DNA from 2 places in the Leucobacter fengyongliangi genome. Region 1 is predicted to be linked to the other one. Evidence: predicted binding sites of a transcription regulator. Region 1 holds the regulator's gene; the other holds the start of a gene.
The links. The regulator HspR, encoded in region 1, represses chaperone genes until heat shock. The targets are predictions, from matches to a motif close to AAGTTGAGTCNNNNNGACTCAACTT.
Positions count from the first base shown of each region.

Region 2: a site for HspR is predicted at 1,367-1,391, ahead of ACTNFK_RS11280 (ATP-dependent Clp protease ATP-binding subunit). Genes of this name have one in related genera too.

Region 1 is NZ_CM126356.1:219,643-225,634, forward strand. It holds gene ACTNFK_RS01055 (sigma-54-dependent transcriptional regulator family protein) at 1-639, opposite strand, end outside; gene dnaK (molecular chaperone DnaK) at 1,044-2,891, shown strand; gene ACTNFK_RS01065 (nucleotide exchange factor GrpE) at 2,894-3,511, shown strand; gene ACTNFK_RS01070 (DnaJ C-terminal domain-containing protein) at 3,504-4,481, shown strand; gene ACTNFK_RS01075 (heat shock protein transcriptional repressor HspR) at 4,696-5,118, shown strand; gene ACTNFK_RS01080 (hypothetical protein) at 5,164-5,478, opposite strand; gene ACTNFK_RS01085 (flavin reductase family protein) at 5,635-5,992, opposite strand, start outside.
Region 2 is NZ_CM126356.1:2,367,161-2,373,152, reverse strand. It holds gene ACTNFK_RS11290 (IclR family transcriptional regulator domain-containing protein) at 1-300, shown strand, start outside; gene ppgK (polyphosphate--glucose phosphotransferase) at 418-1,203, shown strand; gene ACTNFK_RS11280 (ATP-dependent Clp protease ATP-binding subunit) at 1,413-3,689, shown strand; gene ACTNFK_RS11275 (flavin reductase family protein) at 3,773-4,321, shown strand; gene ACTNFK_RS11270 (ABC transporter substrate-binding protein) at 4,566-5,594, shown strand; gene ACTNFK_RS11265 (NtaA/DmoA family FMN-dependent monooxygenase) at 5,607-5,992, shown strand, end outside.

The sequences.
Region 1 (5,992 bases):
ATCGTGACCCAATACGAGGAGCCGGGGGACGCCAGATGCTGCCCGCGAGCGCTGTCGAGGCCGCGCCTGCGAGCGATCCCGTTCGATCAGGGCACGAAGCGCGTCGAGCTTGAGTTCTGCCTCGACGGCTGCGCGGGTGGCCTCCACCAGCGGAAGCACGTGGGGTGACGCAGCTCCGTCGCCTCCGGTGACGTCGATGACCCCGAGGATCGCGCCGGTCGTGGGATCGTGCACCGGGGTTGCCGTGCAACTCCAGGCGTGCACCGCCCGGTTGTAGTGTTCGGCGCCGAGGACCTGGATTGCGTGATCGAGCGCGAGCGCACTCCCGGGGGCGCTGGTGCCCACCGCGCGTTCAGACCAGTCCATGCCGGCGAGGAAGCCCATGCCGGCGGCGCGCGTGCGCATCCGTGCGTCGCCGTCGATCCACAAGAGGCGTCCGGCTGCGTCGCCGACGGCGACGATGAATCCCGATTCGGTGGCTTCGTCAAGAAGCAGGCGCTGCACGACTGGCAATACCCGGCCGATGGGCTGTCCTGCCAGGATCTCTCGAAGCTCAGCTTCACCAAGTGCGAGCTGGCTGGGGGTGCGGTCGGGGTCTATGGTGCCGTGCTGCGCTCGCAGCCATGATTCGAGCACCACCGGGCCGGAGCGTGGCCCGGGCGGCAGCGTGGATGTGCCGCTCCGGGTCTTCGCTGAGGCGCGAGTCGGTCATGAAGTGCTCGTGCGCCTGTTCCAGTTGCCGTCTTCGCTCACGAGCGGACTCTCCCCGCCTGAGGGCTTGCCATACGTTCGTCACCTCAACCCCTCCTTCGCGGCCCGGTGTTCCGAGGGTAACCGATAGAACCGTGCGGGTGCTCGCCATGATCCACAATCTGAGAGTTGAGTGAGATCGACTCAAGTTTTGCGTTTCTGACTTGACGTGATCCGCTGCCAGGCTAAACTTGAGTACATCAGGCTCAACTTGACTCTACGGGGTCGTCGCGGGCCGGTTGAGACCCTGGGCCAAGCGCCCACACCGAGCACCCACACAAGGAGAACGCACTATGTCACGAGCAGTAGGTATCGACCTCGGCACCACCAACTCGGTGGTATCTGTCCTCGAGGGTGGCGAGCCCACCGTCATCTCAAACGCCGAGGGCTTCCGCACCACCCCTTCGATCGTCGCCTTCACGAAGGATGGCGAGGTGCTCGTCGGCGAGACCGCCAAGCGCCAGGCTGTGACGAACGTGGATCGCACCATCGCCTCGGTCAAGCGTCACATGGGCACCGACTGGACCCAGGAGATCGACGGCAAGAAGTACACCGCGCAGGAGATCAGCGCGCGCACGCTCATGAAGCTGAAGCGCGACGCAGAGACCTACCTCGGCGACAAGGTCACCGACGCGGTCATCACCGTGCCCGCGTACTTCAACGATGCCGAGCGTCAGGCGACCAAGGAGGCCGGCGAGATCGCGGGCCTCAACGTGCTGCGCATTGTCAACGAGCCGACCGCCGCGGCGCTCGCGTACGGCCTCGACAAGGGCAAGGAAGACGAGCTCATCCTCGTATTTGACCTTGGCGGCGGCACCTTCGACGTCTCCCTCCTTGAGGTGGGCAAAGACGACGACTTCGCGACCATCCAGGTGCGCTCGACCGCGGGCGACAACCGCCTCGGCGGCGACGACTGGGATCAGCGCATTGTCGACTGGCTCATTCAACAGTTCAAGGCGACCTCGGGCGTCGACGTGTCGGGCGACAAGATCGCCCTGCAGCGTCTGAAGGAAGCTGCCGAGCAGGCGAAGAAGGAACTGTCGAGCTCGATGAGCGCACAGATCCAGTTGCCCTACCTCTCGCTTACTGAGAACGGTCCCGCCAACCTCGACGAGACCCTGTCGCGTGCGAAGTTCGAAGAACTGACTAAGGACCTGCTGGAGCGCACGCGCAAGCCGTTCCTCGACGTTATTGCTGAGGCCGGTGTCAGTGTCGCAGACATCGCCCACGTCGTGCTCGTGGGTGGATCCACCCGTATGCCTGCCGTGAGCACCCTCGTGAAGCAGCTCACCGGTGGCCGCGAGCCCAACAAGGGTGTTAACCCCGACGAGGTCGTGGCCGTGGGCGCAGCCCTGCAGGCCGGCGTGCTGAAGGGTGAGCGTAAGGACGTGCTGCTCATCGATGTCACCCCCCTGTCGCTCGGTATCGAGACCAAGGGTGGCCGCATGACCAAGCTCATCGAGCGCAACACTGCGATCCCGACTAAGCGCAGCGAAACCTTCACGACTGCCGACGACAACCAGCCGTCCGTGTCCATCCAGGTGTTCCAGGGCGAGCGTGAGTTCACCCGCGATAACAAGCCGCTGGGCACATTCGAACTCACCGGAATCGCTCCCGCTCCGCGCGGTGTGCCCCAGGTTGAGGTGACCTTTGACATCGATGCCAACGGCATCGTGCAGGTCTCTGCGAAAGACAAGGGCACCGGCAAAGAGCAGACCATCACGATTTCTGGTGGATCGAGCCTCTCGAAGGAAGACATCGAGCGCATGGTGCGCGAGGCCGAAGAGCACGCCGCTGAAGACAAGAAGCGCGCCGAGGCCCTCGAACAGCGCAACTCTGCTGAGCAGCTCGCCTACTCGGTTGAGAAGCTGATCCAGGAGAACGAGGACAAGCTGCCCGAGGACGTCAAGACTGAGGTGCAGGGCGACCTGGATTCGCTGAAGGAAGCTCTTGCGGGTGACGACGACGCAGCGATCAAGGACGCTGCTGACCGTCTCAACGAGAGCCAGTCAAAGCTCGGCCAGGCGATCTACGAGGCCGCAAAGGATGAGGCTCCCGAGTCGGGACCTGCTGCGGAGGAGTCAAATGACGAAGACGTGGTCGATGCCGAGGTCGTAGAAGACGACGAGGAGAAGAAGTAACAATGACTGCAGAGGAACAGCGACAGCCGAGCGAGAACGCAGCTGGCGACGAGGTTCCCACAGGGCCGGAGTATTCCTCCGGCCCTGTGCCGCACTCAGACGAACTGACGGTCGAGGATATCCTTGCCGCCGAGCAGTCTGCGGATGCGGAGGGCGATCCGGAAGCTTCCGGTGTCAGCGGTGCGGCGGAGGCCGCGCCCGAAGACAACCCGTACCTTGAGGATCTGCGTCGCGTCAACGCGGAGTACGCGAACTATCGCAAGCGCACCGAGGCGAACGCTGAGATCGACCGTCAGCGCACGGTCGGCTCGGTGGTGAGCTCGCTGCTGGGAGTGCTCGATGACCTCGACCGTGCCGAGCAGCACGGCGATCTGGAAGAGGGCAGCGCCTTCGCGACGATCGCCACGAAGCTTCGCTTGTCCATGGAGAAGTTCGGGGTGGTCAGCTTTGGTGACAAGGGGGACCCCTTCGATCCACAGATCCACGAGGCAATCGCGCAGGTTCCGGTGCCCGGTACCGAGACCCCGACGGTGCTCGACGTGATCGAACGCGGGTACCGCATCGGCGCCGTCGAACTGCGCCCCGCCAAGGTTGCGGTGGCGGTGGGCGAAGATGGCTAGCCAAGACTGGTTTGATAAGGATTTCTACCAGATCCTCGGCGTCACGCGTGGGGCGACTGATGCCGAGCTGAAGAAGGTCTACCGCAAGCTCGCGCGGCAGTACCACCCCGACTCGAATGCTGGCGATGCTGCGGCTGAGGAGAAGTTCAAGGAGATCAGTGAGGCCTACTCGGTACTCTCCGACAAAGAGCAGCGCGCCGAATACGATCAGATGCGCGCGATGGGTCACGGCGGTGCCCGCTTCACCTCTGGTGGCCCCGGTGGTGGCCAGGGTTTCGAGGATGTGTTCGGCGGGATGTTCGGCGGCGGTGCTGGTGCTGGCGGCGGGCGCGGCCCGCAGTTCAGTTACCAACAGGGTGGTGCGCAGGGCTTTGAAGATATCTTCGGCATGTTCGGCGGGGGAGGTGCTCCGCGCGGGCCCCGACCCGGTCGCAACATTCAGGCGACCACCACACTCGACTTCGAGACGGCGGTGCGTGGCAACACCGTGACCCTGCAGTCGGCGAGCGGTCAGGTCAAGGTCAAGATCCCTGCGGGGGTCGCAGACGGCCAAAAGATCAAGGTGCGGGGCAAGGGAGAACCGAGCCCCGACGGTGGGCCCGCGGGTGACATTATCCTCACGGTGCACGTGCGCAAGCACCCGGTGTTCGAGCGCGATGGGCAGAACCTGCGCCTCATCGTGCCCGTGACCTTCTCCGAGGCCGCGCTCGGCGCCACTATCGAGGTACCGACGCTCGGTGGCGACCCGGTGAAACTGCGCATTCAGCCGGGCACACCCAGCGGGCGCGTGCTGCGGGTGAAGGGTCGCGGGGTGCACTCCGCGAAGGGCACGGGCGATTTGCTCGCCGAGGTGCAGGTGGCGGTGCCGTCGCACCTGAGCGATGAGGCGCGGGCCGCGCTAGAGGCGTTCCGCGAGCTTGAGCCGCAAGAGAACCCGCGCGAGGACCTGTTGGCGCGGGCTCGGGGCTAGCCAAGCCTTGATCGTTCGTCATCTTCAACCGGCAGTTTCACCTTAGACCGGAAGCATGGTACGAAAACTGCCAGTTGAAGGTCAAACTGCCGGTTGGAGGTATGCTCCAGAGTCGGTCCGAGGTCGATCCAAAGTCGGCTGGTTTCGGGTCCACAATCGAAATCACAGCCACACACGCAGCGAGATTACGAAGGAAGCGCAAGGAGGAGGTGCGATGACCCACCAGATGGATCGCTACACCCCGGTGTTTGCGATCACGCAGGCGGCGGAGCTGAGCGACATGCACCCGCAAACCCTGCGCCAGTACGACCGCATCGGTCTGGTCTCCCCACAGCGCACCAGCGGGAATACCCGCCGGTACTCACTGCACGATGTCGAGCAACTGCGCGAGGTCGCGCGACTGTCTGCCGAGGGGCTCAGCCTCGAGGGCATCAGGCGCGTGCTGCAGCTCGAGAATCGCGTGGCTGAGCTGCAGGCTCGCGTGCGTGAACTCGAGCGTGCTCTCAGCGACGAGCTGCTCAGCCGACCCGAGCGACGCGTGTTCGCCGCGGGCGCTGCAGGCGAGGTCATCTCGATGCGGCGTGGCACCCGGACGAGGCGCAGTGCCGATCTCGTGGTCTGGCGGCCCGAAGCTTAACGTCTCAAGACAGAGCTTCGAAGGAGGAACCGCCCCCGCCAGTGCTCAGATTCGTTCGATGTGTGCTCGGATGGCTCCGGACGCGTCAGTCCATCCCTTTGACTCGGCGAACGTAGTCATAGCCTCGAGATTCTCTAGCCATGCGGCACTCGTTCCGAGATTACCGGCAAGTTCAATGAGAGCATTCTTGTCGACAAACAGATGACCCTCGCCTTCCAGGCGACCGATGCTTTGAATGTGGTCGTTCAGCGCCTCGATCGGCTCTGAGCTAGCGAGAATCACGGAGAATTCACGAAAGTTCTCAGGATCGAGCAACTGGATAGGTGTGCTTTCGGCTGCGCTATTAACGACGATCTTCATGAAGGCCTATCCCTTTTCATCTCTGGGTCGTGACTGTTCGTGTCGCCGGAACCTTGTCGGGGCAGGGAGCGTTGAGAGTCGGCACCCCGCTGGCCACCCTCCAAGAGGGTTCGCAAAGCCGACCACAACACTGCCTTAGCTGCCAAAATTAACGGGCTAGAGTGCGGAGTGCTCATCAAGCTTGTGCCACGTCCGGTTGTGATACACGAGCGGAGTCAAATCGGGCACCGCTGAGTCTGGATCCCGCGGCTTCCCTTCAAGTACTTCAACCACAACGATCGTAGAACCGGCGGCATCAATCAGCTGACTGACGCGACCTCGTAACCATGAACCGGCATTTGGATAGTAAGGCTCGCCGGTCGGAAGTCGGTCCCACTCGACTCCCTCACCAAATCGGTCCACCCCGCTAGTTGCACCGAGCTTGGCGAGTTCCACGTGGTCTGAGTCCACAAGATGGACCACCACGGTCTTAGCCTTACGGATAGTTGGGGTGGAAGAGGAAATCCCAGACGCG
Region 2 (5,992 bases), 540 kb from region 1:
CAGGTGCTCCGCGAGACCGAGTGGCGCGCCCTCACGGAGCGCACAATTACCGAGCCCGCGACGCTCGTGTCCGAGCTCGACCGCGTGCGCAAACAGGGGTACGCGATAGTCGACGGCGAGCTTGAACTGGGGCTCCGTTCGGTCGCGGCGCCCGTGCGCGGACGCGACGGTCGGGTCGCAAGCGCGATCAATGTGTCGACGAGCGCGAGTCGCGACTCTCTCGAGCGCGTGCTCGAGCATCACCTGCCGCTTCTGCTTGACACGACGAGCGCGATAGAGGCAGATCTTCGTCTGCTCTGATCACCGCAGTCTGTCACCCGCGACCCGTCAATTCCCGGAGCCGGCGGTGAAGGCTCAGCCCGGGCCAGCGACCGATTGAAGCGCTCGTCGACGAACCCGCAAACTACACTGGGCAGCGTGAGCGAAGCGCAGATGGCCATCGGGATTGACGTCGGCGGCACAGGGATCAAGGGCGCGGCGATTGACGTCGCGACTGGCGCCCGCCTGACCTCACGACACAGGGTGCCGACGCCCGAGGGCGGGTTGCCGGCAGACATCGCCCGCGAGGTTGGTCTGATGGCGAACGCGATCCGCACTGAGTTGGCCGGAGAGGATCTCGACGAGCGACTCGCCGCACTGCCGGTCGGAGTTACCTTGCCGGGGGTCGTGCAGCACGGCATCATGCGTACGGCGGCGAACATTGACCGAAGCTGGATCGGCACCGACGCAGCAGCCCTCTTCGCTGGCGCCATCGGCTCGCCGTGCGTGGTCGTCAACGATGCCGATGCGGCAGGTCTCGCCGAGGCGGCCTTCGGCGAGGTGCGAGATCTGCACGGCACCACCCTCGTGCTCACGTTCGGCACCGGCATCGGCAGCGCGCTGATCCACAATGGTGTGCTCGTACCGAACTTCGAGCTCGGGCATCTCGAGGTCGACGGGCATCCCGACATCGAGCGCTTTGCCTCGGCGAAGGTGATCGAGCGCGAGGGCATCACGCTGGCGGAATGGGCCAGCCGCGTCGCACGCTACCTGATCCACTTGGAGCTGCTGTTCACCCCCGACCGCTTCGTCGTCGGCGGCAGCATAAGCAAGGCATCGGCCCAGTACCTGCCGTTTCCCGGGGTCAACGCCCCGGTGGTGCCGGCCCGCTTCCGCAACAACGCCGGCATCGTGGGCGCGGCCTGGCTCGCAGCCACCCGCTGACCCGTTCTGCTGTCCGGCTGCGCGGCCAACCGTCAACATCTGCTGACGAGAAATCGTGGGGGACAACCGAAAGTGACCGCTCAGACGCGGGCGCGGGTGGCCCGGGCACGCCACGTGCAGTGGATCGCGCGGCACCCCTGGCGCGATCCATCATCGCGAGGTAAACTTGAGTCAACATCACTCAAGTTTGCAACGCGAGAGAGGACACCATGCAGGCAAACTGGCAGCCCGCCGCTGAAGAAGGCGAGCAGAGCGCACTCGAGCAGTTCGGGATCAACCTCACTGAGGTGGCGCGTTCGGGCAAACTCGACCCGGTCATTGGCCGCGACGCCGAGATTCGTCGCGTGAGCCAGGTGCTCACCCGGCGCACGAAGAACAACCCGGTGCTGATCGGCGAGCCCGGCGTGGGCAAGACTGCCGTTGTCGAAGGGCTTGCCCAGCGCATCGTCGCGGGCGACGTCGCCGAGTCGCTCAAAGACAAAGAACTCATCTCGCTCGACATCTCGGCACTGATTGCCGGCGCGAAATATCGCGGCGAGTTCGAGGAGCGCATGAAGGCGGTGCTGAAGGAAATTAAAGAATCCGACGGCAAGTTCATCACCTTCATCGACGAGTTGCATACGCTCATGGGTGCGGGTGGCGGCGAGTCGTCGGTGGCGGCCTCGCAAATGCTGAAGCCGATGCTCGCCCGTGGCGAGTTGCGCCTCATCGGTGCGACCACGCTCGACGAGTATCGCGAGTACATCGAGAAGGATGCCGCGCTCGAGCGTCGCTTCCAGCAGGTGTACGTCGGCGAACCCTCGGTCACCGACACGGTCGCGATCCTGCGCGGGTTGAAGGAGCGCTACGAGGCGCACCACAAGGTGACGATCGCCGACTCCGCGCTGATTGCCGCGGCGAGCCTCTCGAACCGCTACATCACCGCGCGCCAGCTACCCGACAAGGCCATCGACCTTATCGACGAGGCAGCGAGCCGCCTGCGTATGGAGATCGACTCCGCGCCGCTCGAAATTGACGAGCTGCGTCGCGCGGTCGATCGTCTGAAGCTCGAGGAGCTCGCCCTCAAAAAGGAGAAGGACGACGCTTCGAAGGAACGCCTGGCGAAGCTGCGCGAGCAGCTCGCCGAGAAGCAGGTCGAACTTGACGGGCTTGAGAAGCGCTGGGAGTCAGAGCGCGCCGGCCTGAACCGCGTCGGCGAGTTGCGTGAACAGCTCGATCTCCTGCGCATCCGGGCGGATCGCGCCCAGCGCGAGGGCAATCTCGAGCAGGCGTCCAAGCTGCTGTATGGCGAGATTCCCGTGATCGAAAAGCAACTCGCGGAGGCCGAGCGCGCCGAACGAGAGAACGACGGTGCCGAGCGCATGGTTGGAGACCAGGTCACCGACGAAGACATCGCGAGCGTCGTGGCCGCGTGGACGGGGATCCCCGTCGGCAAGCTGCTGCAGGGCGAGACCGAGAAACTCCTCGCGCTCGAGGCCGAACTGGGTAAACGCCTCGTCGGCCAGACCGAGGCCGTGCAGGCCGTCTCTGATGCGGTGCGCCGCTCGCGTGCTGGCATCGCGGATCCGAACCGCCCGGTTGGCTCGTTCCTGTTCCTCGGGCCCACAGGCGTCGGCAAGACCGAGCTCGCCAAGGCCCTCGCCGAATTCCTCTTCGACGACGAGCACGCCATGGTGCGCATCGACATGTCGGAGTACGGCGAGAAGCACTCGGTGTCTCGCCTCGTCGGGGCTCCTCCCGGCTACGTCGGCTACGAGCAGGGCGGTCAGCTCACCGAGGCCGTCCGCCGCCGCCCCTACTCGGTCGTGCTGCTCGACGAGGTCGAGAAGGCGCACCCCGAGGTGTTCGACGTGCTGCTGCAGGTGCTCGACGACGGGCGCCTCACCGACGGGCAGGGCCGCACGGTCGACTTCCGCAATGTGATCCTGATCCTCACCTCGAATCTGGGTAGCCAGTACCTGATCGACGCGGAAATGCCGTGGAACGAGAAGGAGAGCGCGGTGCGCGAGACGGTGCGCCGGGCCTTCAAACCCGAGTTCATCAATCGCCTCGACGAGATGGTGATCTTCCGGCCGCTGTCCGAGGCCGACCTCGCGTTGATCGTTGAGCTGTCGGTCGACCGGTTGCAGCTTCGATTGGCGGATCGCCGGCTCACCCTCGGGGTCACCCCCGCGGCGCGGGCTTGGCTCGCTCGCCTCGGCTACGACCCGATGTACGGCGCGCGTCCGCTGCGTCGCCTCATGCAGCGCGAGATCGACGACCGCCTCGCGCGGGCCGTGCTCTCGGGCGAGGCGCGCGACGGGCAGACGGTGCGCGTCGACGTGGCACCAGACGGCGACTCGCTGATGCTCGAGGTCGATACCGCGGCCCCGGCTGCCGGCGCGGGCGGGTTTGGTGTCGGCGGGTTCGGCGACGCTGGCGGTGCGGGTGCCCCCGGCACCTCAGGCGACGACGACGTGATCGAGGCCGAGCTTCTCGACGACTAGGCTGGGCGCGAGGCTCACCTCACTCCGGGTGCCCCGCCGATCTCACCTGGTTCGCCAACCGGTTTGAACACCGAAAGCACATCATGACCTCAACGCAGTTTCCCGCCCCGATCGAGCAGGAGCAGAGCCTGACCGACCGATTCCTCTCAGCCTTTCGCAATCATCCCGGAGGGGTCGCCGTCGTGACGGCCGACGCTGGGAAGGGCCCGGTTGCGCTGACGGCAACGTCGGTCTCCTCGTTCTCAGTGGATCCGCCAATGATCATGTTCTCGGCCTCGGTGCGCTCATCAAGCACTCCGACCATCAGCAAGGCCGAGACGCTTGTGGTGCACCTGCTCGATGAGGAGGATCTCCCGCTCGCCCAGCTGTGCGCGACGAGCGGTGTGGACCGCTTTGCCGACACCGCCAGCTGGGATCGCTTACCCGGTGGGGAGGTTCGCTTTCACCGCGCGGCATCCTGGTTGCGCAGCCGCGTGTTGCAGACCGTCGAAGTGCACGGCTCGCTCGTGGTGCTCGCCGAGGTGATCGAAGCTGGCGGTCGCAACACTGACAGCGCACACGTACCTGGAGCCCCCCTGGTCTACCACGCGCGCTCGTGGCACACGCTCGGAGAATCGAGCAAGATCAACTAGTCACTCAGGTCTCGACTCCTCGCGGAGTCACCGAAGCGGCGCAATGACACCTCAGGCCCACTGACCCTGGTGGAATTGCGCCGTTTCGCTGTTTCGGCGTGGATGAGCGGGGGATGAGAACACGTAGAATCCATGTATTGAGTTATCGCAGACATTACGAAATGTTTCGTATGAGCGCTGCTTTCTGCTCGCCGCGGCATACGGTTGAAGCGTCAACATGCCTGTCTATAGCTGGAGTTCCCAGATGACCACGTCATTTCCACGTCCATTTCGCTTGCCGGTCTTTGCGCTCGCTGCCGCTGCCGCCTTGGCTCTCACAGCCTGCGCCGCCCCGATCAGCGAAACCGCGGAAGAAGAGACGACGAAGCTCGCCGTCACAGAGATCACCATCGACACCACGTCGTTGTCGGGGGCGAATGAGATTGCGAAGGTCGGTGGATTCTTCGAGGAGCAGTTCGAACCGCTCGGCATCACCGTCAATTACTCGCAGCTGGGAACGTCGTCCCAGATGCTCGAGGGAATCGCTTCAGGAGATCTTGACTTCACCGACATCGGGTACTCCGCGCTGCCCACGGGCGGTGCTGCCGGAGTGGACTTCACCATCATCGGTCAGGCCTCGGAAGGGGGTGGCGATGTCATTCTTGCGCCGAGCGGAGGAGCCACAAGTATTTCGGATCTTGTCGGTAAGACGGTCGCATCCTCGAAGAGCAGCAGTGGCTGGGCGCTCCTGGTTCGTGCGCTGGATGCCGAAGGGTTGAGCACTGATGACATCGAGCTCATCGATCTGAAGCCGGATGAAGCCCAGAACGCATTTCTCACCAATCAGATCGATGCATGGGCCACCTGGGCCGGGAACACGACCGATGCAATTACCGATGCGAATAGCGAGATCATCGCAAGCGGCGAGGATCTCGGCTTGATCCCCGGTGCGATCGTGGCGCGGGGCGAGCTTACCGCGGGAGCCCCCGAGGTGGTGACGGCATTTCTGACGGCACGCGCACAGGCACTTGCGTGGCTCGCCGATGACGAAGGCGCTGTGGTCGCGGCCATCGCGGCGGACCGTCAGGCGGATCCGGCAATCGTGGAGAAGTTTCTCGGCCTGAGCGTGGCGGTGAGCCATCCGATCGATGATGCGGTGCTTGCCAATTATCAGGCGACGGCTGACCTCTTCTTCGAACTCGGCGAGGTGGGTGCAGCTGTCGACATCGCCGCGCTGGTTGACAGCAGCTTCTTCGACGGTGTCGAGGTTGTCGACTCGACAACAGCTCAGTAGGTGTCTCCGCGCATGACGAGGCCCCAGCACATCAAGTTCGGTCTGCTCCTAGAGCCAACCGGCAACGCATTCAACGGCTGGCTGGATCCAGCGACACCCCGAGATGGCGCGATCGATCTGGCGCTGATCCGCGAACTCGTCGAACTCGCCGAGGAAGCACTGTTTGGCTTCGCCTTTGTCGCCGACAGCGTCTCAATCGAGCCCGGGGCTAAGCCCTACTATCTCAACCGCTTCGAACCGCTCACGCTACTCGGGGCGGTCTCCACCTGGACGAAGCGGATGGGATTGGTCGCGACCATGTCCGCGGGGTTCACCGAACCGTTCAATGTCGCCCGGCAAATCGCCTCACTCGATCTGCTGAGCGGCGGCCGCGCCGGGATCAACGTCGTAACCTCCGC